One region of the Actinoplanes sp. NPDC051859 genome, then DNA from elsewhere that is predicted to be linked to it. Evidence: riboswitches for the same ligand, from Rfam matches in the RefSeq annotation. Region 1 holds a riboswitch; the other holds the start of a gene.
The links. Region 1 has a riboswitch for ZMP and ZTP ahead of ACIA1L_RS18680 (glycine hydroxymethyltransferase). Riboswitches for the same ligand answer to the same signal wherever they lie in the genome.

Region 1 (10,631 bases):
GCCCGAGCCCGGTGACGAACACCGTGTCGCCCGGTGCGAAGTCGGCGTACTTCGCGGCCTGCCACGAGGTGGTCAGCACGTCCGACAGGAACAGATAGCGCTCGTCGGGATGGCCGTCCGGCACCTTGATCGGGCCGAACTGCGCCTGCGGCACTCGCAGGTATTCGGCCTGCCCGCCCGGAACCTGGCCGTAAAGCTTGGAGAACCCGAGGAGCGAGGCGCCCTTACCCTGCGAGGTGACCTGCGTGGTCTCACACTGCGCATAGAGGCCGCGGGAACACATCCAGCAGTGGCCGCAGGAGATGTTGAAGGGGATGACGACCCGGTCGCCCGGCTTGATGTGGGTGACCTCGGCGCCGACCTCCTCGACGATGCCCATCGGCTCGTGGCCGAGAATGTCGCCGGCGTCGAGGTACATCCCGAGCACGTTGTAGAGGTGCAGGTCGGAGCCGCAGATGGCGGTGGACGTCATGCGTACGATGGCGTCCGTGGGCTCGTGGATCTTCGGGTCTGGAACGGTCTCGACGGACACCTTTCCGGTGCCCTGCCACGTCAATGCACGCATGTTCTCTCCGAAGATCGCTGGACGGCCCTCGCAGATCGAATGCCCCGTCTTGCCGTGGATACACCTCGGGCCGGGTGGCAAGACGCGCCCGCGACCCCGACGAATTTGACAGCCATCAGGCCGAAGCGAATCGTAGGCAGGCCGTTGTGTTGCGCCGGGAGGATCCTTGCTCGCTCTGTCCCGCCGCCGACTGCTGATGCTGGCCGGAGTCGGTGGCCTGTCGATACCGCTCGCCGCCGTGCCCGCGTTTGCCAAGACTGCCGACCCCGTTGCGGCGGTGTATCGGCGGGTGCTGCTCGCGCACACCCGCTGGGTGCAGGCGCAGGACGACACTGCGCTCGGTCCGATGGTGGTGCTCGGCAACGCCGTGCTGCTGGGCATGCCGGACTACGACGCCGAACTGGCTGGGGTGGACGCGGCAACGCTGCGGGCAAAGACCGTCGCGGCTGTTGCGCGTCACGCCGCCACCAACAAGCTTGGTGGGGGAGACGAGTGGGGTCAGCGACTTTCTCCGGATTCGACAGCTGTGCTGTATTTCGTGCTCGCCGCGCGGCTGCTGTGGTCCGACCTCGACCCGGCGACCCGGGAACGGGTGCAGCGCATCGCCGAAGGGCAGGCCGCGTACGCATACCAGCTCAATGCCGGCAACGATCCGCTGAGCGGTGAGTGGGGTCCGAACGGCATCGACGGCGGCTGGCAGGGCGACAGCAAGCTCGGGGAGATGGGTGTCTACGCGCAGGCCCTGGCGCCGGGCATGGCGTGGAGTGCGGATGCCGCCACCACCAAGGCGTGGCGGGCCCGGTTCCGGTTCTGGGCCGGGAATGCCAGCGCGTTGCCGGCGGCCGACCGGGCCAACCCCGCCGTGGTCGACGGCGAGCAGGTCGACCGGTTGACCAGCGCTCACAACGTGCACGATGCGTTCTTTGTGGAACGGGACGGCGTCTTCGATCCGGACGCACAGGCCGAGTTGTGGCGGACAGCGGGGCGCTCGGCGATCCATTTCCTCGTCGCGAAGCGCCCGATTCCCGAGGTGTTGACGCGGCAGCCCAACGGCGAGCAGCTGTGGCGGACGCTGCGCCTGTTGGCAACCGCCTCAGGCGAGCCGCTGCAGCCGATGGGACCGAAACACCTCCACCGGTACGCCCGCAGCGTGCTGCCACTCGCCTTCCTGGCCCAGGTCCAGGGCGATCGGGACGCGGCCCGCGCCGAGGCGGACCTGGCCGAGCGGTTGCTGCCGTGGGTGCAGCAGGCGCCGGCGAACCGGTTGACGAAGGTGGACGATCAGCAGAAGGACGAGGCGGAGGCGCGCGCGGAGATCGCCGTCGCGTATCTGCTGCACATGCTGCGCCCCCTGCCGGTCCTGCCAGCCTCCCGGGACGAGTTCTTCAGCCGGGCGGCGGGCACCCGCGATTTCGGTACGGCCGGACTCACCGTGCACCAGTCGACGGCCGCCCTCGCCGCGGCTGTCACCAAGCCCGAGTTCGCCCGCCTGCTGTGGCTGCCGGACCACGACACCGAGTTGGTCGACCCGCGGGTCTCGGCGTTCCTGCCGACCGGTGCCGTGCCGACGGGGCATTGGACGCGGGCATACACCGGCAGCCGCGACGGCATCCAAGCGACCGCTACCGTTTTCGCGCTGGCGGGGGGATACGCGGGGTTTGCCACGCTGCCGTCCGGGGCGGTCGTTTACGCCCAGGCAGGCGTGTCGGGCGAGGGCGGTCTCGTCCTGGGCAACACGGGCACCCGCACGTTCACGTACGCGGGTGGCCGCGCCGAGCTGCGCAACGAACTGACCGGCGACATCACGTTCACTGCGCGTCCGGCCCGTTACGTGCGCATGCTCGGCCGCGAACCGGCCACCGCCGAGGGGTACGCGCTGTGGAGCTTCGCGGTGCTCGACGTCACGGGTGCCGACCTGGCCCAGGGCGCGATGCCCACCGCTTCTTCGCAGGACCCGTGGAATCCGACGCGGCACGCTACTGACGGCAACCCGCACACTCGCTGGGCGGTGGATCCGGAGGAACGCGGCCGGGCTGACTCCTGGCTCGCCGTCGACCTGGGCACCGCGGTGCAGGTGGCGGGTGTGCGGATCGCCTGGGATGCCGCGTACGGAAAGAAGTTCTTGATCCAGACCTCGACGGACGGTCAAAGCTGGACCGATGCGGCTACTGTTCCGCAGACCCGCAGCGTGGCGCGCTGGGTGGGCATCGACGGCCGGGCCGGGTTGGTAGCGCACGGCGGCGACGGGAAGATCTCGGTGACCGGCACCTCGGTCGGCGTGACGGCGCCGCTGGTCGAGGGTTATCCGGGCGGCCACTCGAAGCTGGCCGGGGCGGCCGCAAGAATCATGCCTGCCGCCGACGGGCTGGCGGTCAGCGACGCCGACGGGTTCCTGAGCGTTTTCAACCTCACCGCCCGGCCGGTTCGGGACGCGGTCGTGCGCCTACCGTCGCGGCATGCGCTCTATCTCGGCGAGCAGGTGCTGACGCAGGACGGCGTCGAGTGGAAGGTCAGTCTGGACGGCGGCACCGCGCGGGTGGAAGCGCCGCGGTTCACCGTTGCGGGCGATCCGCCGAAGGGCACGCGGTTCGTCGTGCGCGACTCGCACCACGTCACGGTCACCGCTCCAGCGGGGCGCCGGGTCGTGGTCACGCTGCGGCGCGGTGACCGGGCGGATACCGTACGCGTCCCCGCCGGCAAGTCCCGCGACGTCACGATCTCGGGCGGCCCGCTGACCCCGACCGCCGACCTGGCCCGGGGCCGGACGACGTTTCCGACCTCGCCCCTGCCAGCGGGCATGACTTCCCCGAACCGCGCGGTCGACGGCGATCCGGCGACGTCGTGGCGGCCGGGTGCCGCCGGGCGGATGGTGGTCGACCTCGGCGCCGTGACTCCGGTGTCCGCGGTCCGGCTCCGCTGGTCCAAGGGTCGGCGGCGGCCGCATCAGCTTGAGGCTTCGACGGACGGCCACACCTACGAAACGCTGGGTGCCCAAGCCCGGTACGTCGCCGTCGTGGTCGAGGGGTGGCGGCCGGGTGACGCCGAGGTGACGGAGCTGTCCGTCACCTGAGCGGGGTGTGACCTTCGCTCGACGCGTCGGTATGCTCGTCCGCGGGCCGTGACTGGCGTGTTGAGGATGGATGACCATCGGGGAGCGGTCCCACCCACTTCGGGGTGACCGCCGTGCGCCTGGGCCTCACCGAACCTGTGATAGGGAGGTCCGATGTCTGAGCTGAACGCCGAGTCGACCGCTTTCCGCGCCGCGCTGGACGCCGTGCGAGCCGTCGAGCCCCGGATCGCCGACGCGATCGCCAAGGAGCTGACCGACCAGCGCGAGTCCCTCAAGCTGATCGCGTCCGAGAACTACGCCTCGCCCGCCGTGCTGCTGGCGATGGGCAACTGGCTGTCCGACAAGTACGCCGAGGGCACCATCGGCCGCCGCTTCTACGCCGGCTGCCAGAACGTCGACGAGGTCGAGTCGATCGCCGTCGAGCACGCCAAGGCTCTGTTCGGCGCGCCGTACGCGTACGTGCAGCCGCACTCCGGCATCGACGCCAACCTCGTGGCGTACTGGGCGGTGCTGGCGGACCGGGTCGAGGCTCCCGCGCTGGCGAAGGTGCAGAAGCGCAACGTCAACGACATGACCGACGCCGAGTGGGCCGAGCTGCGGCAGGCGTTCGGCAACCAGCGGATGCTGGGCATGTCGTTGGACGCGGGCGGCCACCTGACGCACGGTTTCCGCCCGAACATCTCCGGCAAGATGTTCGACCAGCGCAGTTACGGCGTGGACCCGGCCACCGGCCAGATCGACTACGCGGCGCTGCGGGAGTCGGCGCGTGAGTTCAAGCCGTTGATCATCGTGGGTGGCTATTCCGCGTACCCCCGCAAGGTGAACTTCGCGACCATGCGCGAGATCGCCGACGAGGTGGGCGCGACCTTCATGGTCGACATGGCGCACTTCGCCGGGCTGGTCGCGGGCAAGGTCTTCACCGGCGACTTCGACCCGATCGCGCACGCGCACATCGTCACCACGACGACCCACAAGAGCCTGCGTGGCCCGCGCGGCGGTGCCGTGTTCGCCCAGCCGGAGCTGGCCGACCAGGTCGACCGCGGCTGCCCGATGGTGCTCGGTGGTCCGCTGTCGCACGTGATGGCGGCCAAGGCGATCGCGTTCGCGGAGGCCCGCCGTCCGGAGTTCGCCGACTACGCGCAAGCCATCGTCGCCAACAGCCAGGCGCTGGCTGAGGGTCTGACCAAACGCGGCGCGACCGTGGTCAGCGGCGGCACCGACAACCACCTCGTGCTGCTGGACGTCGACAAGTACGGCCTGACCGGTCGCCAGGCCGAGCAGGCGCTGCTGGACAGCGGCATCGTCACGAACCGCAACTCGATCCCGCAGGATCCGAACGGCGCCTGGTACACCTCGGGCATCAGGGTCGGCACCCCGGCGCTGACCACCCGCGGCCTCGGCACGGCGGAGATGGACCAGATCGCCGAGCTGATGCACACGGTCCTGACCCAGACCAAGGCCGGCGCGTCGAAGGCCAAGTTCGAGCTGGACGCGGCGGTGTCCGACCGGATCAGCAAGCAGGCCACGGAGCTGCTGGGCGCGTTCCCGCTCTACCCGAGCGTCGAGCTCGGCTGATCTTCGCCAGGTGACGGGCCTGGCGCAAGCCGGGCCCGTCACACCTTTGACACATTGACGTAACCGAATTAGCGTCGGGCCAAGAGAGCGCTCTCACACGAGGAGTTGCCATGGCCGTTGCCGCAGTCGTCCCCCGATCCCGCATTTCCCGATGGGGTCTTGTCCTCGCAGTGGTCGCCGCACTGGGCGCCTTCCCCGCGCCGGCCGCTCACGCCGCCGAGACGCTGCTCTCCCAGGGCAAACCCGCCACCGCCTCCTCCTCGGAGAACCCGGGCGCCTTCCCCGCCTCGGCCGCCGTGGACGGCAACACCGGCACCCGGTGGTCCTCCGCCTTCGCCGACCCACAATGGCTTCACGTCGACCTCGGCACCAGCACGGCGATCTCCCGGATCGAGTTGAACTGGGAAGCCGCGTACGCCCGGACCTTCACGATCCAGACCTCGACCAACGGCACCAGCTGGACCGACGCCACCCCGGCCACCGCGGGTCAGCTCGGCACCCAGAGCGTCGCCGTCAGCGCCACCGCCCGGTATGTCCGCATGAACGGCACCACGCGAGCGACCCCGTACGGCTACTCGCTCTGGGAGTTCAAGGTCTTCGGCGGCACCCCGACCGACCCGATTCCGCCCGGCGGGAGCCTCGGCGCGAACGTCGTCGTGTTCGACCCCTCGATGTCCACGGCGGCCATCCAGAGCCGGGCCGACACGATCTTTCGGCAGCAGGAGTCCAACCAGTTCGGACTGCAACGCTACGTCCTGGCCTTCGAGCCCGGCACCTACCACGGCCTCAACATCCAGGTCGGCTTCTACACCTCGGTGCTCGGGCTCGGCCAGAACCCGCAGGACACCCGGATCAACGGCGACATCACCGTGGACGCCGGCTGGTTCCAGGGCAACGCCACCCAGAATTTCTGGCGCTCGGTCGAGAACCTCGCCGTCTATCCGGTGAACGGCGCCAACCGGTGGGCCGTCTCGCAGGCCGCGCCGTTCAGGCGAATGGACATCCACGGCGACCTCAACCTCGCCCCCGCCGGCTATGGCTGGGCGTCCGGCGGCTACATCGCCGACTCCCGGATCAGCGGCTCCGAGCAGCAGTACTCGCAGCAGCAGTGGTTCACCCGCAACAGCCAGATCGGCTCCAACCTGAACGCCGTGTGGAACCAGACGTTCGTCGGTGTGCAGGGCGCTCCGGCGTCGAGCTTCCCGAACCCGCCGTACACGACCATCGGCACCGCGCCCTCGATCCGGGAGAAGCCGTACCTCTACAAGACCGGCGGACAGTACGCGGTCTTCGTGCCGAACCTGCGGCAGAACGCCTCCGGCGCCACCTGGATCACCGGCAACACCCCGGGCACCAGCCTCCCGCTGAGCCAGTTCTACGTCGCCAAGCCCGGTGACTCCGCCGCGACGATCAACCAGGCGCTGGCCCAGGGCCGCCATCTGCTCTTCCAGCCCGGCATCTACCACGTCAGCCAGACGATCAACGTGACCCGCCCCGACACGGTCGTGCTCGGCCTGGGCTACGCCACGATCATTCCGGACGGCGGCGTCACCCCGATGCAGGTGGCCGATGTGGACGGCGTGAAACTCGCCGGGCTGCTCTTCGACGCCGGCACCACAAACTCGGCGAACCTGCTGGTCATCGGGCCAAACGGGTCCTCAGCGAACCACGCCGCCAACCCGACGACCGTGCAGGACGTGTTCTTCCGGATCGGCGGGGCCATCGCCGGCAAGGCCACCAACAGCCTGCTGGTCAACAGCAACGACACGATCATCGACCACATCTGGGCGTGGCGGGCCGACCATGGCAACGCCGGCACCTACGGCTGGACGATCAACACCGCCGACACCGGCCTGATCGTCAACGGCCGGAACATCATCGCGTACGCCCTCTTCGTCGAGCACTACCAGAAGTACGAGGTCATCTGGAACGGCAACGGTGGGCGCACGTACTTCCTGCAGAACGAGCAGCCGTACGACCCGCCGTCGAACGCCGCGTGGCGCTCGGGTGCCAACGGGTACGCCGCGTACAAGGTCGCCGACCACGTCACGAGCCACGAAGCGTGGGCGATGGGCAGCTACTGCTACTTCAACGTGAACCCGCAGGTGCGTTCGGACCGCGGCTTCGAGGTGCCGGTGAACGGCGGGGTGAGGCTGCACAACTCCTTCACGGTGTCGCTGGGCGGCGTCGGGGTGATCGACCACGTGGTCAACAACACCGGCGGCCCGGCCCAGGGGACGGCCACCATTCCGTCGACGGTCACCGAATTCCCGTAGACACGCAGCACGCCGCGCCGGTCCGACGAGGACCGGCGCGGCATCCGCCTCAGGCGACGTGCGGCGGGGGTGGAGCGGCTCCGGTCATGATGGCGACCGCGTCCGACATCGAGTGCGACTTCGGAGTGATCACCGTGGCTCGGCGGCCCAGCCGCTGGATGTGGATCCGGTCGGCGACCTCGAACACGTGCGGCATGTTGTGGCTGATCAGGATGACCGGCAGACCGCGGTCCCGGACATCACGAATCAGCTGCAGCACCCGGTTGCCTTCCTTGACGCCGAGCGCCGCCGTCGGCTCGTCGAGGATCACCACCTTGCTGCCGAAGGCCGCCGACCGGGCTACCGCGACGGCTTGGCGCTGGCCGCCGGACAATGACTCCACCGCCTGGCCGATGTTCTGCAGGGTGCCGACGCCGAGCTCGGACATGTGCCGCCGAGCCTCGGACCGCATGTGTTTACGGTCGAGCATGCGGAAGATCGAGCCCAACGGTCCGGGGCGGCGCTGCTCCCGGCCGAGGAACAGATTGTCGGCGATGTCCAGTCCGGGTGCGACCGCGAGGGTCTGATAGACGGTTTCGATGCCGGCCTCGCGGGCCTCCATCGGGTTGCGGAAGGTGACCCGCTGCCCGTCGAGGTAGATCTCGCCGCTGTCCGGAACTAGCGCACCGGACAGCGCCTTGATCAGGCTGGACTTGCCGGCGCCGTTGTCGCCGATCACGGCGAGAATCTCGCCGGGATACAGCTCCAGGTCGCCGCTCTCGATCGCCGTGACCCGGCCATAGCGTTTGGTGAGCCCACGAGCCTCCAAGACTGGGGTGACCATCAGGTCTGCACCTCCTGGTCATGCCTTCCTGGCCCTTGCTTCGCTGCGGTGCAGTCAGTCATGACTTGACCTTCCTGATCCACTGGTCGAGCGACACGGCCACGAGGACCAGCAGGCCGATTGCGAAGCCCTGCCAGACGACCTCGACGCCGCCGAGCTGCAGGCCGTTGCGGAAGACGCCGACGATCAGGGCGCCGATCAGGGTGCCCAGGACACCGCCGCGGCCGCCGAAGAGACTGGTGCCGCCCAACACCACGGCGGTGATGGAGTCGAGGTTGTAGTCGACGCCGACGTTGGGGCTGGCCGACGCCAACCGGCCGATGAGGATCCAGCCGGCGACGGCGTACAGCAGGCCGGCGAGGGTGTAGACCGAGAACAGCACCCGGTTGGTGCGGATGCCGGCCAGCCGGGCCGCCTCGATGTCGTCGCCGGTGGCATAGACATGCTTGCCCCAGGCCGTCGAGCGCAGGGCGTAGAAGAAGAGCCCGAAGAGTGCCAACATGATGATCGATCCGTACGTGAGCCGGAAAGTGCCGATCGGGATCGAGGTGCCGGTCCAGGTCATCAGCCCTGGCATGTCGGAGCCGCGGACGGTCTCGCTCTTGGAGATCACGGAGTTCAGCGAGAAGAAGATGGTCAGGGTGCCCAGGGTGACGATGAACGGGGGCAGTTTGAACCGGGTGACCAGGAAGCCGTTGAGCATGCCCATGGCCGTGCCGCAGGCGAAGCCGAACAGCAGCGCCAGCATGCCGGGCATGCCCAGGTCGGTGGCGAAGCTCGCCATCAGGATCGACGAGAAGACCGCGATGGCGCCGGCGGCGAGGTCGATCCCGGCGGTGAGGATCACCAGCGTCTGACCGAGGGCGAGTGTCGCGATGACGGTCACCTGGGCCAGGACCAGGGACAGGTTGGCGGCCGAGAAGAACCGGGTGTTGACGATCGAGAAGGCGATGACCGCGATGACCAGCACGGCGAGCGGTCCGAGGACCGGATTGCCGTGCAGGACGTGCTGAACGCGGAGGCCGAGGGAGTCATGCCGGCTGACGTCGAAGTCGGTGCTGCTGTCGATGGTGGTCATTGCCTCAGCCCCAGCAGTTCTGCTTGCCCCACGCGGAGTCTTTCGCCTCCACGCCGGCCTGCGGGTCGTCGGTGATCAATTCGGCGCCGGTGTCCACGAAGGTCTTGCCCGCCGTGGCCTGCGGCTTGGTGCCGTCCTTGGCGAACGCGGCCACGGCCTCGACGCCCATCGCCGCCATCTTGAGGGGGAACTGCATGGAGGTGGCGCCGATGATGCCCTGCGCCACGTTGTCCACGCCGGGACAGCCGCCGTCGACGGAGACGATGGTGACTTCCTTGTCCCGCCCGGCCGCCTTCAACGCCTGGTACGCCCCGGCCGCCGCGGGCTCGTTGATCGTGTAGACCAGGTTGATCGACGGATCCTTCTGGAGCAGGTTCTCCATGGCCGTCCGGCCGCCGTCCTCGGCGCCGTCGGTCACGTCGTGGCCGGCGATGCGGGGGTCGGTCTCGTCGCCGATCCGGTTGGGGTCGCCCACTTCAATGCCGAAACCGTCCAGGAAGCCCTGGTCCCGCTTGACGTCGACGGACACCTGGTTGGCGTTCAGGTCGAGCAGGGCGATCTTCGCAGTCTTGCCCTCCTCGGCGAACTTCGCCTTCGCCCACTGTCCGATGAGCTTTCCGGCCTGGTAGTTGTCGGTGGCGAAGGTGGCATCGACGGCATCCGCCGGATCGGTCGGCGTGTCCAGGGCGATGACCAGCATGCCCTGCTGTCGGGCCTTGTCGATGGACGGCACGATCGCCTTCGAGTCGTTCGGCGTGATCAGGAAGCCTTTGGCCCCGGACGACATGAGGTTTTCGATCGCCTGGACCTGCGCTTCGTTGTCGCCGTCCTGTTTGCCGGCGAAGGATTGCAGGTCCACGCCTTGCTGGGTCGCTGCTTGTTGCGCCCCCTCCTTCATCTTGACGAAGAAGGGGTTCGTGTCGGTCTTGGTGATGAGCCCGACGATCTGGCCGCCCTCGCCCGAGTCCCCGCCGCACGCCGCTGTCGCAAGGATGAGCGTTACCGCGGCGAGCGCCGGGCTGAGCCGTTTCTTGATCAGCAAAGATCCACGCATGTCTCCTCCGAAACGATTTAGCAGGAGTCAAGACAAGGTTCGTCATTGCAGTAGACGTCTCGGCCCATCGACTGTCAACGATCAGCACCCGGATCGTTGCAGATAGTGATCAGGCGGCTATGCCGTGCCGGCTACTCGCCCGGCGCCGGGCCGTTGTCGACCAGCGTGAAGGTGGTCGCGGCCGGGCCGT
Region 2 (10,631 bases), on a different contig from region 1:
CGAGAAGAAGGTCAACCCGGACCGCGTCAAGCCGGCCGACACCAACCCGTACGGGCTCGCGGCGTCCGGTGACTTCAAGGTCGTGGCGGACGCCGGTGGCAACAGCCTGGTCAAGGTCTCGTCGCGCGGGAAGCTGAGCACTCTCGCGGTGTTCAAGCAGCGCACGGTGCCGGCGCCGGCGGGGATCCCGGATCTGCCCGCGGGCACTCCGATCCCGATGCAGGCCGTGCCCACCTCTGCGGTTCGTGGCCCGGACGGCGCCTGGTACGTCGGCGAGCTCACCGGCTTCCCGTTCCCGGCCGGTAAGGCCCGCATCTACCGCGTCGTGCCCGGGCACCAGCCCACCGTCTACGCGACCGGCCTCACCAACGTCATCGACCTGGCGTTCGACCGGCACGGCCGGCTGTACGCGCTGGAGATTGCCCGGGACGGCCTGATGTCCGGCAACCAGACCGGTGCCCTGCTGCGGGTGAACCGCCGCGGTCCGCACCAGGTCGTGGCCTCCGCCGGGCTGACCGCTCCCGGTGGCCTCGCGATCCGCGGCAAGGACGCGTACGTGACGAGTTGCAGTGTCTGTGCCGGGACCGGAACCGTCGTCAAGATCCGGCTGTAGCAGCGACCGTGCGGGTCACAGCCCGAGCCGCAGGGCGGTCACGCCCGCGGGGGAGAGTGGCCGGGCAGTGGCCCGCACCAGGTCGGCGTGCACGACGGAGGGCAGCTGGGTGCCGAGCGCGCACAGCGAGGGGTAGTGGTCGAGCACGGCGCGGTGGCTGAGCGCGCCGACTCCGATCATCAGCCCGTTGATGGCGCTCGGGGTCCGGGCCAGCTCGGCGCACAGTTCCATCCGCCACACCGGGTCGTCGACGTGGGAGGCGAACTCCCGGGCGATCCGGTTCCCGACCGGGCTGCTCTCCTCGGGTGCGGCGTGCCGACCGGAGGGCGCGAGCACCGGCGCGGGGCGCACCGCGACGCCGAGCCGCAGCGCCAGCTCGGGCAGGGTGAGCACGGAGAGCCCGAAGGCGCACGTGTCGCAGAGCCGCTGGAAGGTGTCGGCGTGCACCACCGCCGCGGGACGCGAGCAGCCGGAGGCGGAACCGCAGGCGCTGTCCATGATGATTTCGGCGAGCCGACCCGCCGCATCGAACCGGCCGACGCCGGAGAACATGGTCGGTGTCTCTCGGTAACGGGCGAGGGCGGCGCGCTCGCTGCCGTAACCGTCCGGGTCCACGCCGATACGCGGGACGCCTTGCTGTGCTTGGAGCTGGATGAGCCGGAACATCCTGGTCACTCCCGGGGGTCTCAAGGGGCGGTGCATCCCGGGATACGGGCCGGATGGCCCGGCGGTTCATTCCCTACGCTGGGTATAAGAAAAATTGTGATCCTGCCGCTGAGCAGTCAATCTAAGACAATCGAATGTCACTGCGTGTAATGCGTACGTCGCGGCGGTGAGGGCGACGAGCATGCCGGCGAGGATCGCGGCGACGGTGCCGTCCAGCGCGCGCCAGGCCGTCGGTAGCGCGGTGAGGCCGAGCAGGAGGCCCGCTCCGCAAGCGGACTCGGCGAGCCGGCGCGCGCGGTCTGTGGTCATGGTCTCCACCCTGCCGTCACCGTGGGTGTGTGCGCTTCCCTCTCCAGCCGGATCAAGGCCTATGACTTTCGGCAGAGGCCCGCGGGCCCACCCAGATCCGACGAACGGCTCGTGCGGGTCGGAACAGGACGGTGCGGATGACCGAGACAGATACTTCCGGGCGGCTCCGCAACCTTGGTGGACGCTGGGGAAACTGCCCCGTAGCTTGTGGTGCGGAAGAGCGCGACGAACTCGAAGCTCGCTGGTGCTGCGACCGATAATGGTCATGACTTCGAGGACCGGGAGGACATGCGGTGACCGCTGCGGCGCCGTCGGCGTGGGACACCATGCCGGCGCTGATGTACCACTCCGTGTCCGCGGTTGCCGGTCCGATGCGTGACCTGGCCGTGCCGCCACGCCGACTGGCCGAACAGCTCGCCGCGCTCACGGCCGCGGGATATCGGCTCGTCGGCCTCACCGATGCGCTCGACCTGCTGGAGCAGGGCTGCACCGACCGGCTGCTGGCCGTGACCTTCGACGACGGCTATCGCGACTTTCTCACCGAAGCCGTACCGGTGCTGGCCGAGGCCGGCGCGGGCGCCACGCTCTACGCCTCGGTCGGCCACCTCGGCGAGTACGCCAACTGGCTGGGTCGCTGGTCGCCCGACTTCGGCAAGCTGTTGACCTGGAAAGAACTGGCCGAGGTCGCCGACGCCGGCATCGAGATCGGCAACCACAGCCTGATCCACCACCCGCTCGACGTCCTGCCCGCCACCGTCCTCCGCGAGGAAACGTCCCGCAGCAAGGACGAGCTCGAACAGCACCTCGGGCGCCGGGTGCGCAGCTTCGCCTACCCGCACGGCTACAACGGTGCCAAGGTCCGGGCGGCGGTGCTGGCCGCGGGCCACGACAACGCCACCGAGGTCGGCCGGCGGCTGCACACGCCGGGCGAACGACGGTTTGCCGTACCGCGGTTGCAGCCCACCCCGGACATGACCGGTGCCGATCTCGTGGCCCTGGTCGCCGGGGGCGGTTCGCCGCTGGTGCCCAAGCTCAAGCAACTCGCCCAGCCCGGCTGGCGGGTGGTCCGTCGGGCAGCGCGTGCTGCCGGGAAGAACCTGACATGAGCCCGGCCCACCGTGCCCCGCGCCGGGCCACCGAGTCGGGTCCGGCCACCTCGGTGAACCCTGGACACCGCGCACCGGGGCTCAAGCTGTCCCGACGGCACGTGCTCGGGCTTGCCGCCCTCGCGGCCGTGCCCGCCGCGACCATCGGTGTGCTGCAGTTCCGCTCGGACGACACCGCGGCCGAGGCCACCAACTCACCCGGACGCCCGCCCAGCACACCGCCGTCGGCCAGTGCCCCACCGAAGGTGGTGACCGAGGGCGGTGGTGTGGTGCCGTTCCGCCCGGGTCAGGCCATGCTCGGGGCCTATCTGGGCCTGTCCGGCAAGACCCCGGCGCAGGCCCGGCAGCTGCGCCGCGAGCAGCTCGGCCGCGAGGAGCGGATCGAGCATGTCTTCTACGGCTGGGCCGACCAGCTGCCCGCGTCCTTCCCCGACCTGCCGTCCGGGGCGTTCCCGATGGTCTCCTGGCGGGGCACCAAGTTCACCGACATCACCTCCGGTGCCGGAGACGAGATCATCAAACGGGCCGCCCGCCGGCTCAAAAGCGTCGGCCGGCCGTTGCTGCTGCGCTGGGGCTGGGAGATGAACGGCGACTGGTACGCCTGGTCGCCCGCCAAGAACGGCAAAGACCCGGCTGGCTATGTCCAGTCCTGGCGGCGCCTGCACGGCATCTTCGCCGACGAGGGCGTCACCAATGTGGCCTGGGTGTGGAGCCCCAACTGGAACTCCTCGCCGGTCGCCGACTGGAACACCTACGCTGCCCTGTACCCCGGCGACAAGTACGTGGACTGGGTCGGTGTGTCCGGCTACAACCTGCGCAAGGAGTCGCCCGACACGCTGTTCGGGCCGGTCTACCGATCGTATGCGGCCCGCAAGCCCATCATGATCTCCGAGGTGGGCTCGGTGGACCGCGGCGGCCGGACCAAGGCCGACTGGATCACGCTCTTCGGCAAGTGGGTCGAGGCGCATCCGGCCGTCGGCGCGGTGACCTGGTTCGACACCGACACCCACCCGGACTACGCGGAGAAGTGGCGGATCGACACCGATGCCGCTTCGCTGGCGGCGTACCGGGCGATGGCGGCGAGCGCGCGCTTCAGCGGCTGACCGGTGGCCCGGATCCGGGCCACCGGCACCACCAGCGTTACCGGCTCGCCTTCTCGGCGGCCTCGACAGCGTTGCGGAACAGCATCGCCACGGTGGTCGGACCGACGCCGCCGACGCGCGGGGTGAGCGCACCCGCCACCGACGCGACCTCTTCCGCCACGTCGGGCAGCAGCCGGCGGCCTTCATAGCGGACCCCCGCGCCGATGACGGTCGCTCCCGGCCGGACGTGGTCCGGCTGGATGATGCCGGGTACGCCCGCAGCCGCGATCAGAATGTCCGCGCGGCGGGTGTAGCGCTCCCAGTCCGGCACTCCGGTGTGGACCACGGTCACGGCGGCGTTCGCGGTCGGCCGCTTCTGCGACAGCAGCATGGCGAGCGGGCGGCCGATCGTGGCGCCGCGGCCCAGGATGACCACCTCGCGTCCGGCCACCGGAATCTCGTAGTGGGCGAGCAGAGCCTCGATGCCGGCCGGGGTGCAGGGCCGCGGCCCGGGCAGGCCCACGGACAGTCGACCGAGGTTGAGCGGGTGCATGCCGTCGACGTCCTTGTCGGGGTCGACGGTCATCAGCGCGGTGTCGTAATCGATGTGCGCCGGCGGCGGGTACTGGATGAGTAGGCCGTGCACGGCCGGGTCGGCGTTCAGCTTGTCGATCACCCGGTGCAGGTCGTCCTGGGTGGCGTCGGCGCTCAGGTGCTCGTGCGGCGACACGAAGCCCAACTCGCCGGCCTGGCGCTGCTTGATGCGGATGTAGCCGGCGCTGGCGTCGTCATCGCCGACCAGGATGGTGGCTAGCGAAGGCTGGACGCCGCCCTCGCGCAGCTTTGCCACCCGGCGGGCGACGTCGGCCAGGACCGCGTCTGCGACGGGCTTGCCGGGCAGGGACCGGGCCTCGTGCGCCGACGTCTGCGGGGTTTCGGACATGCGCGTCTCCCAGACCGCGGGTACCCAGGCGGACGGCACCCACGACGAGCTCCCCGATGGTGGTCCATCCTCGTTGCCGCCAGTCGCGTGACGCGGACAAGTATGCCGTGCCCCCGCGAACGGGCCGGCAGGGTGTCACCCCGCAGTGTGCAGCGCCTCAGCTCACGGCACTGATGAAGAGGGTGCGGTAGGGCGTGAGGTCGCCGGCACGGAACAGGCTGACGGTCATCCGCTGGTCGCCGGGCATGGTCAAGCGCTCCGACCAGGTCCCGTCGTCCGACACCGGGATGTTCCGGCGGGTCGGCGTGCCACCGCCACCGGTCCGGGCCACGGTCAGCGTGTACGGCCCATCCGTCCGCAGCAGCCCGGACGCCGCTACGGTGACGACCCGGTCTCCTTCGGCGTCGACCGGTCCCGACGGCTCGGCGGTCAACGCGGTTACCGGCGTGTCGTACAGGTTGCGGGAGGTGGCGAAGGAGAGCCAGCTTGCGCCGCCGAGGACGACGAGGACGAGGGCCAGCGGCAGCAGCTGCTTGACCAGGCGGTAGCGCTGGGACTTCTCCTCCGCGGCTACTTCCTCCTCGTCCTTGACCGGCGCCACCGACATGACGATCGTGTGTCCCTCGGCCACCGCGACGGCCTCTTGCGCGGAGACACGCAGCGGCGCGGCAGCCACCTCGTCGGGCTGCGACTCCTGCGCCCCGTCCTCCTGCGGTGTCACCTCGCTGGTCCGACTCCACCGCAGCTCGACGGCGAGCGCCGCGAGCAGGGTGACGCCGGCGGTGGCGACGGTCCACGCCACCCGGTCCAGACGTACGCCGATCATGTTGATGATCAGCCCGGCGACGATCAGGACGGCGAGGCTGAGTGCCGGGGCGAGCAGGATGCGCTCGACCGGGCTGAGCCTGCGGCGGGCGAAGATCGCGCCGGTCAGCGCCATGCCGGGCAGCGCGAAGCCCAGCACCATGCCGCCCGCGACGGTCAGAGCGCGTGGGCCGGCGAGCACGCTGGCGGCGGACACCACGGCCAGGCCGGCGACGACGCGGTTCAGCAGCGGGTTCATCGGCCCCCCAAGCGATAGACACGGACCACGCCGTTGTCGTAGAGCCGGTCGACCTCGGGCAGTGAATCGAACTTGGTGATCTGCGTGGTGCTGAGCGGTTGGGTGATCGAGCCCGCGTTCGGGTCGTTCTCGAAGTACGCCTCGCCCTCCGGCAACTGCTCCGACAGGCGCTTGTCCACCACGAGGTACTGCAACGACAGACTGCCGGCGAACTGCTCCTGGGCCAGCCCCCACTCGGTGGCGTAATACAGCGGCCCGACCTCACGAACCGGGTCCTGACGGCCGTACGTCGACGCCAGCGACACCGAGGTCACGTCGCCCCCGACCCGGTTGCCGGGGCCGAGCGACCGGCGCTGCCAGTCCGCGGCGTCCACCCCGTACGCGTCGACCGAGCGTTCGAACCCGCCGGCCAGGTACGGCCCTGGCAGGATGGACTGCAACGGCGGCCAGCCACCCGCTCGGGCGCCGATCATCAGCAGGGTGATCAGCGCGGAGCCGGCCGCCACGCGGCTGTAGAGGTTCCAGCTGCTCGGGGCGACCACATCGATCGCCGGTGCGGCAGCCCGCCAGCGGAGTCCCTCGGCGTCCCGTGCCGGGATGAGTTGCACGCCCCGGACCAGGGCGATCGCCGCCAGGATGGAGATCGGCACGTAGGTGAAGGTGGAGAGTCGCCCGGCGATTTCCGGGCCGTTCTGGCCGAGGAAGCGCACACCGTTGCCGGCGAAGAAGATGGCGCCGCCGACCACGGCCGCCCAGCGCCAGTAGTCCCGGTCGTGTCGGTGGAACATGTCCCGCACCAGGGCCACGTAGAGCACGCCCAACCCGAGCAGTCCGGTGCCCTGCACGACAAGCTGCCCGATGCTGACCGCGGCCGTGGTGGAGGAGGCTTCCTTGCGGCCGCTGAGCAGGTTCGAGATCGTCTGCCCGACCTGGTCGATCGGTGCCTCCAGGTAACCGAGCACGTCACGTGCCACGGTGAGCATCCACACGGCTACCACGAGTGCGGCCACCGCCGGAGTGATGAGCGCGCTCCAGCGCCGCGGCCGCTGCACGATCAGCTCGGCCGTGGCGAGCAGAAGCAGCGTGAGCACCAGTGCAAACGCGGTGATGTGGTGGCTGACCGTGGTCAGCGCGGCGGAGCCCACGGCCACGGCGAGGAAGGTGCGGCCACCCTCCTCGCGCCACCGGCGGGTCGCCCAGATCGCCAGCATGAAGAACGGCAGCGCGGCGGTCTGGTAGAGGAACATCGAGTTGAAGAACAGATAGTGCAGAGCGGTCGCGTACGTGGCACAGGCGACCCCGGCGACGGCGGGTGAGTTGCTCGCCCGCAGCACCACGGCGAACAGCACCGCGACGAAGACCAGGTGCGCGATGCCGGCGACGACGACGCCGGCCGCGGTGACCGGGAGTCCGGTCATCGACGTGATGGCCGCGCCCAGCTCGGCCAACCCGGGGAAGTGGACCGCGGGCGGCAGCGCCGGGTTGGGCTGGAACAGCCGGCCGGACTCGACGATGACGTTTGTCGCGAGCCAGTGCTGCAATTCGTCCGGGAAGCGGAACTGGTCCGGGCTGTACATCCACTTCAGCAGGTACTGGTGCAGGGCCAGCCCCATGACCAGCAGGAAAGACTCCGCGGCACCGGCCATCCGGCGGCTGAGCAGCCGCACGACGACCGGCGTGAAGACGACAACCTGCCCCACCCAGTACGCGAACTGCGCGTTGCTGGTGCTGAGCCGACCACCGGCGTAGGCGAGCGCGACCATCAGCACGCCCAGCGCGGAAATGGTCAGCACGGCCGGGGCATGTCCGAGGTCGAGTGGCGCTCGGCGGGGCCGGGCGGGCTTCGGGGCGCGTCCCGGATCGGCCGTCCCGAACTTTCGCTTCTTGCGGTCCTTGCCGGCCGGCGTCACCGGAATGATCGCCGTAACGGCGCTCGCGGCCTGATCGGTGGGGATGCGCAGCACGATGGTGTCGTCGGCGGCTCGCGGCAGACCCGCCGGCGCCTGGGTGGTGGCGGGCTTGGTGGTGGCCGGCTTGGCGGCGACCGGCTTCGGGTTGCTCGCGGGCTTGGCGGGTGCCGGCGGCTTCCGGTTGACCGCAGGCGCCGGCGTGGATGTCGGCGCAGCCGGTTTCGAGACGGGCAGCGCGATGGTGTCGTCCGCCGGGGCCGGTGTCGCCGGCTTCTTCTTCGGCGGCAGCGGGATGGCGATGGTGTCGCCGGCGGGCGCTGGCGTTGCCGGCTTCTTCTTCGGCGGCGCCACCGGGAGTGCGACCGTGTCGTCGGCGTCGGTGGGGCGCTTGTCGGCGGGGCTGCTCGGCCGTACCCGGATGATCATGGTCTCGTCCGGGTCCGCCGCCGCGGGCGGTGCTTTCGCCGGCGGCGGCGTCTTCGCCGGCAGCTTGATGAGCATGGTCTGGTCGGGGTCGACGGCCTCGGTGGTCGCTGCTTCCGCCGGGATCGGCTTGCCTGGGACACCCGAGGTGGTCTGGATGTCGGCGGCCGCCGGGCCGTCCGTGCCACCGGGCGCGCTGGGGCGCACCCGGGCGGCGGGCCGCGGCTGGTTGTCGTCGTCCTTGGCCTTCGCCGGCTCGGCCGCGCGTCGGTCAGCCATGGTTTCGGCCTCCCCGGCGTGGTCGGGCGCCCCGTCCGAACGCTGCTCGTCGCTCGGGGCTTCGGAATGCTGCTGAGCGGAGGGGGTGGTCCGCCCCGGCTCCTGGGGTGTCGGGTCGGGCGGGGTCACCACACCGCCGCCCCGCCGCATGGGCGTGCGGCGCGCCGGACAGCCGCCATTCGCCACATATGTACGAGAATGCCCGGTGCGCGGGCGACTGTCCGGAGAACCGCGGAGTCACCACGATCAGCGGCTGCTCCGGGCCTTGGCCCTGGCCGCCCGGCGTCCCTTCAAGTAGGCGCGCGGGCCCGCCAGCATGCCCCGCCGGTTGGCGGTCAGCAGGTCGCGCGGGAAGTCCTCGCGCAGCGTCGACACCCGCAGGCTGTCCTTGCTGGTCAGGTCCCGCAGCGCGCCCGGCACCAGCTTCAGCAGCGGCCACAGCAGGCCGGGACGCTTCATCAGCAGGCTCGTGTACGCGGCGGTCAATCCGGCGCCGTACCCGACCATCTGCTTGTGCAGCCCCTCGAGGTCCCGCCGGTGGTAGTGGTGGGTGACCGCGGTGGGCTGGTAGACGATCGTGCCGCCGCCGACCAGCACCTGGGTGAAGGCGAGGGTGTCCTCCGAGCCCATAGCCGGGGTGCCCGCGCCCAGCGCGTTGTCCCAGCCGCCGATCCGCTCGACGACGCCGGCTCGGAACGTCATGTTCGCGCCCGTGCCGAACGGCGGCAGCGGGTACAGCGGGCTCTGGATGTGCGCCGTAGCCGGGCTGAACACGTCCGGCTTGAAACCGCGGCCCTTGCTGTGCCCGCCGAACTGCTCGAACCACAGCTGCGCCTGCGTCTCAAGCTCGGCCGGGACGATCACGCCGGAGACCACGTCGGCCTCGGGGTGGTCGGCCAGCGCCCGGGCGACCTCGGCCAGCCAGTTCGGGTCGGCGTACTCGTCGTCATCGATCCACGCCATGATCTCGCCCGGCGAGGCGGCGACGGCGGCGTTGCGGGCGAAGGACAGGCCGGCCTTCGGCTCCTTCAGGTAGCTGACGGGACCGCGGCGGGCCGCCGAGCGGACCACCTCGGCGGTCGCGTCGGTGACCGGCGCGTTGTCCACGACCAGCACCTTGAAGTCCGGGTAGTTCTGGGTGAGCAGGCTGTCCAGGCAGCGGGCCAGCGCGCCGGGCCGCTCCCGGGTGCAGATCACCACGGTGATCGGCGGGGCGTCGGCCAGCACCTCGCGGCGGCGGGCCAGGAAGGCCGGCTCCTCCGCGGGCGTGATGCCGTCCACCGGCAGACCGATCAGGCCCAGCTCGCGCAGCCGCGGCGCCAGCGCCGGGCCCAGCTCGGCTTCGATCGCGCCGGCCAGGTCCGCGGGCGACAACCCGTTGTCGGGTACGTCGGTCAGCACGGTGCCGAGCGGCTCGGTGAACAGGCGTACCAGCACCCACGCCTGCCGGGTCCGGCGCCCGTCGGGGCCGACCGCCGCGACCGTGGGCAGCGGGTCGGCGAGGTCGACATCGAGGACGACGGCGGGCAGTTCCGCGCCGCTGGGCTCGAAGTCGGGGGCGGTGATGAGCTCGTCGGCGCGCAGCGGGGGCTGCCAGGCGGCGCCGTTCACGCCCGTACCGTTCAGGTCGGTGGTCATCGCGTCGCTCCCACGGTCTCGGTCAGAGCCGGCGTACGCCGGGCGGTCACGGTCTCCACGACGCCGCCCCAACCGGCGGCGGCGACACCGGCGAGCACACCGCCGGCCTTCAGGGCGTGCCGCAGGCCCCGGCCGCGCAGGGCGGCGAACAGGTTGCGGAACACGGCCTTCGGCAGCGAGCGCAGGTAGTCGCGCTCCGAGCCGAGGCTTTCCGAGCCGTCGAGCAGGCCGGCCATCGCGACCTTGCCCCGACCCTCGGCGTAGCAGCGGCGCACGAACCAGCCGAAGGTGGACCGCTCGGCGGGCACCTCGTGGCGGATCACCGCGTCCGGGACGTACATCCAGTGGCCGCCGTTGACGCTGCTCATCCGCAGGCACAGCTCGGTGTCCTCGGGCCGGTTCTGGCTGCCGAGCTTGCCGAAGCCGGTCCGGAAGCCGCCGACCGCGAGGAAAGCATCGCGCCGGACGACCATGCCCGCCGACCAGACGTTGCGCACCCGGCTGGTGGCGGTGGGCAGCCCGGCGTACGAGCCGCCGACCGCCCAGAGGAACTCCTCGGGCATCCAGCGCGGCTCGGGGCCCTCCCAGGCCGGGGTGAT

Region 2: another riboswitch for ZMP and ZTP. It lies ahead of ACIA1L_RS14645 (bifunctional 5,10-methylenetetrahydrofolate dehydrogenase/5,10-methenyltetrahydrofolate cyclohydrolase); the one in region 1 lies ahead of ACIA1L_RS18680 (glycine hydroxymethyltransferase).

The regions. Positions count from the first base shown of each region.
Region 1 covers NZ_JBITBX010000006.1:438,252-448,882, forward strand. The annotation lists gene ACIA1L_RS18670 (zinc-dependent alcohol dehydrogenase) at 1-565, opposite strand, end outside; gene ACIA1L_RS18675 (discoidin domain-containing protein) at 732-3,635, shown strand; ZMP/ZTP riboswitch at 3,674-3,767, shown strand; gene ACIA1L_RS18680 (glycine hydroxymethyltransferase) at 3,789-5,210, shown strand; gene ACIA1L_RS18685 (discoidin domain-containing protein) at 5,321-7,486, shown strand; gene ACIA1L_RS18690 (ATP-binding cassette domain-containing protein) at 7,536-8,309, opposite strand; gene ACIA1L_RS18695 (ABC transporter permease) at 8,368-9,387, opposite strand; gene ACIA1L_RS18700 (sugar ABC transporter substrate-binding protein) at 9,392-10,441, opposite strand; gene ACIA1L_RS18705 (hypothetical protein) at 10,573-10,631, opposite strand, start outside.
Region 2 covers NZ_JBITBX010000005.1:142,171-152,801, forward strand. The annotation lists gene ACIA1L_RS14620 (ScyD/ScyE family protein) at 1-613, shown strand, start outside; gene ACIA1L_RS14625 (hypothetical protein) at 629-1,279, opposite strand; gene ACIA1L_RS14630 (hypothetical protein) at 1,346-1,588, opposite strand; gene ACIA1L_RS14635 (polysaccharide deacetylase family protein) at 1,882-2,694, shown strand; gene ACIA1L_RS14640 (glycoside hydrolase family 26 protein) at 2,691-3,797, shown strand; gene ACIA1L_RS14645 (bifunctional 5,10-methylenetetrahydrofolate dehydrogenase/5,10-methenyltetrahydrofolate cyclohydrolase) at 3,835-4,719, opposite strand; ZMP/ZTP riboswitch at 4,735-4,816, opposite strand; gene ACIA1L_RS14650 (hypothetical protein) at 4,877-5,782, opposite strand; gene ACIA1L_RS14655 (hypothetical protein) at 5,779-8,394, opposite strand; gene ACIA1L_RS14660 (glycosyltransferase) at 8,641-10,032, opposite strand; gene ACIA1L_RS14665 (glycosyltransferase) at 10,029-10,631, opposite strand, start outside.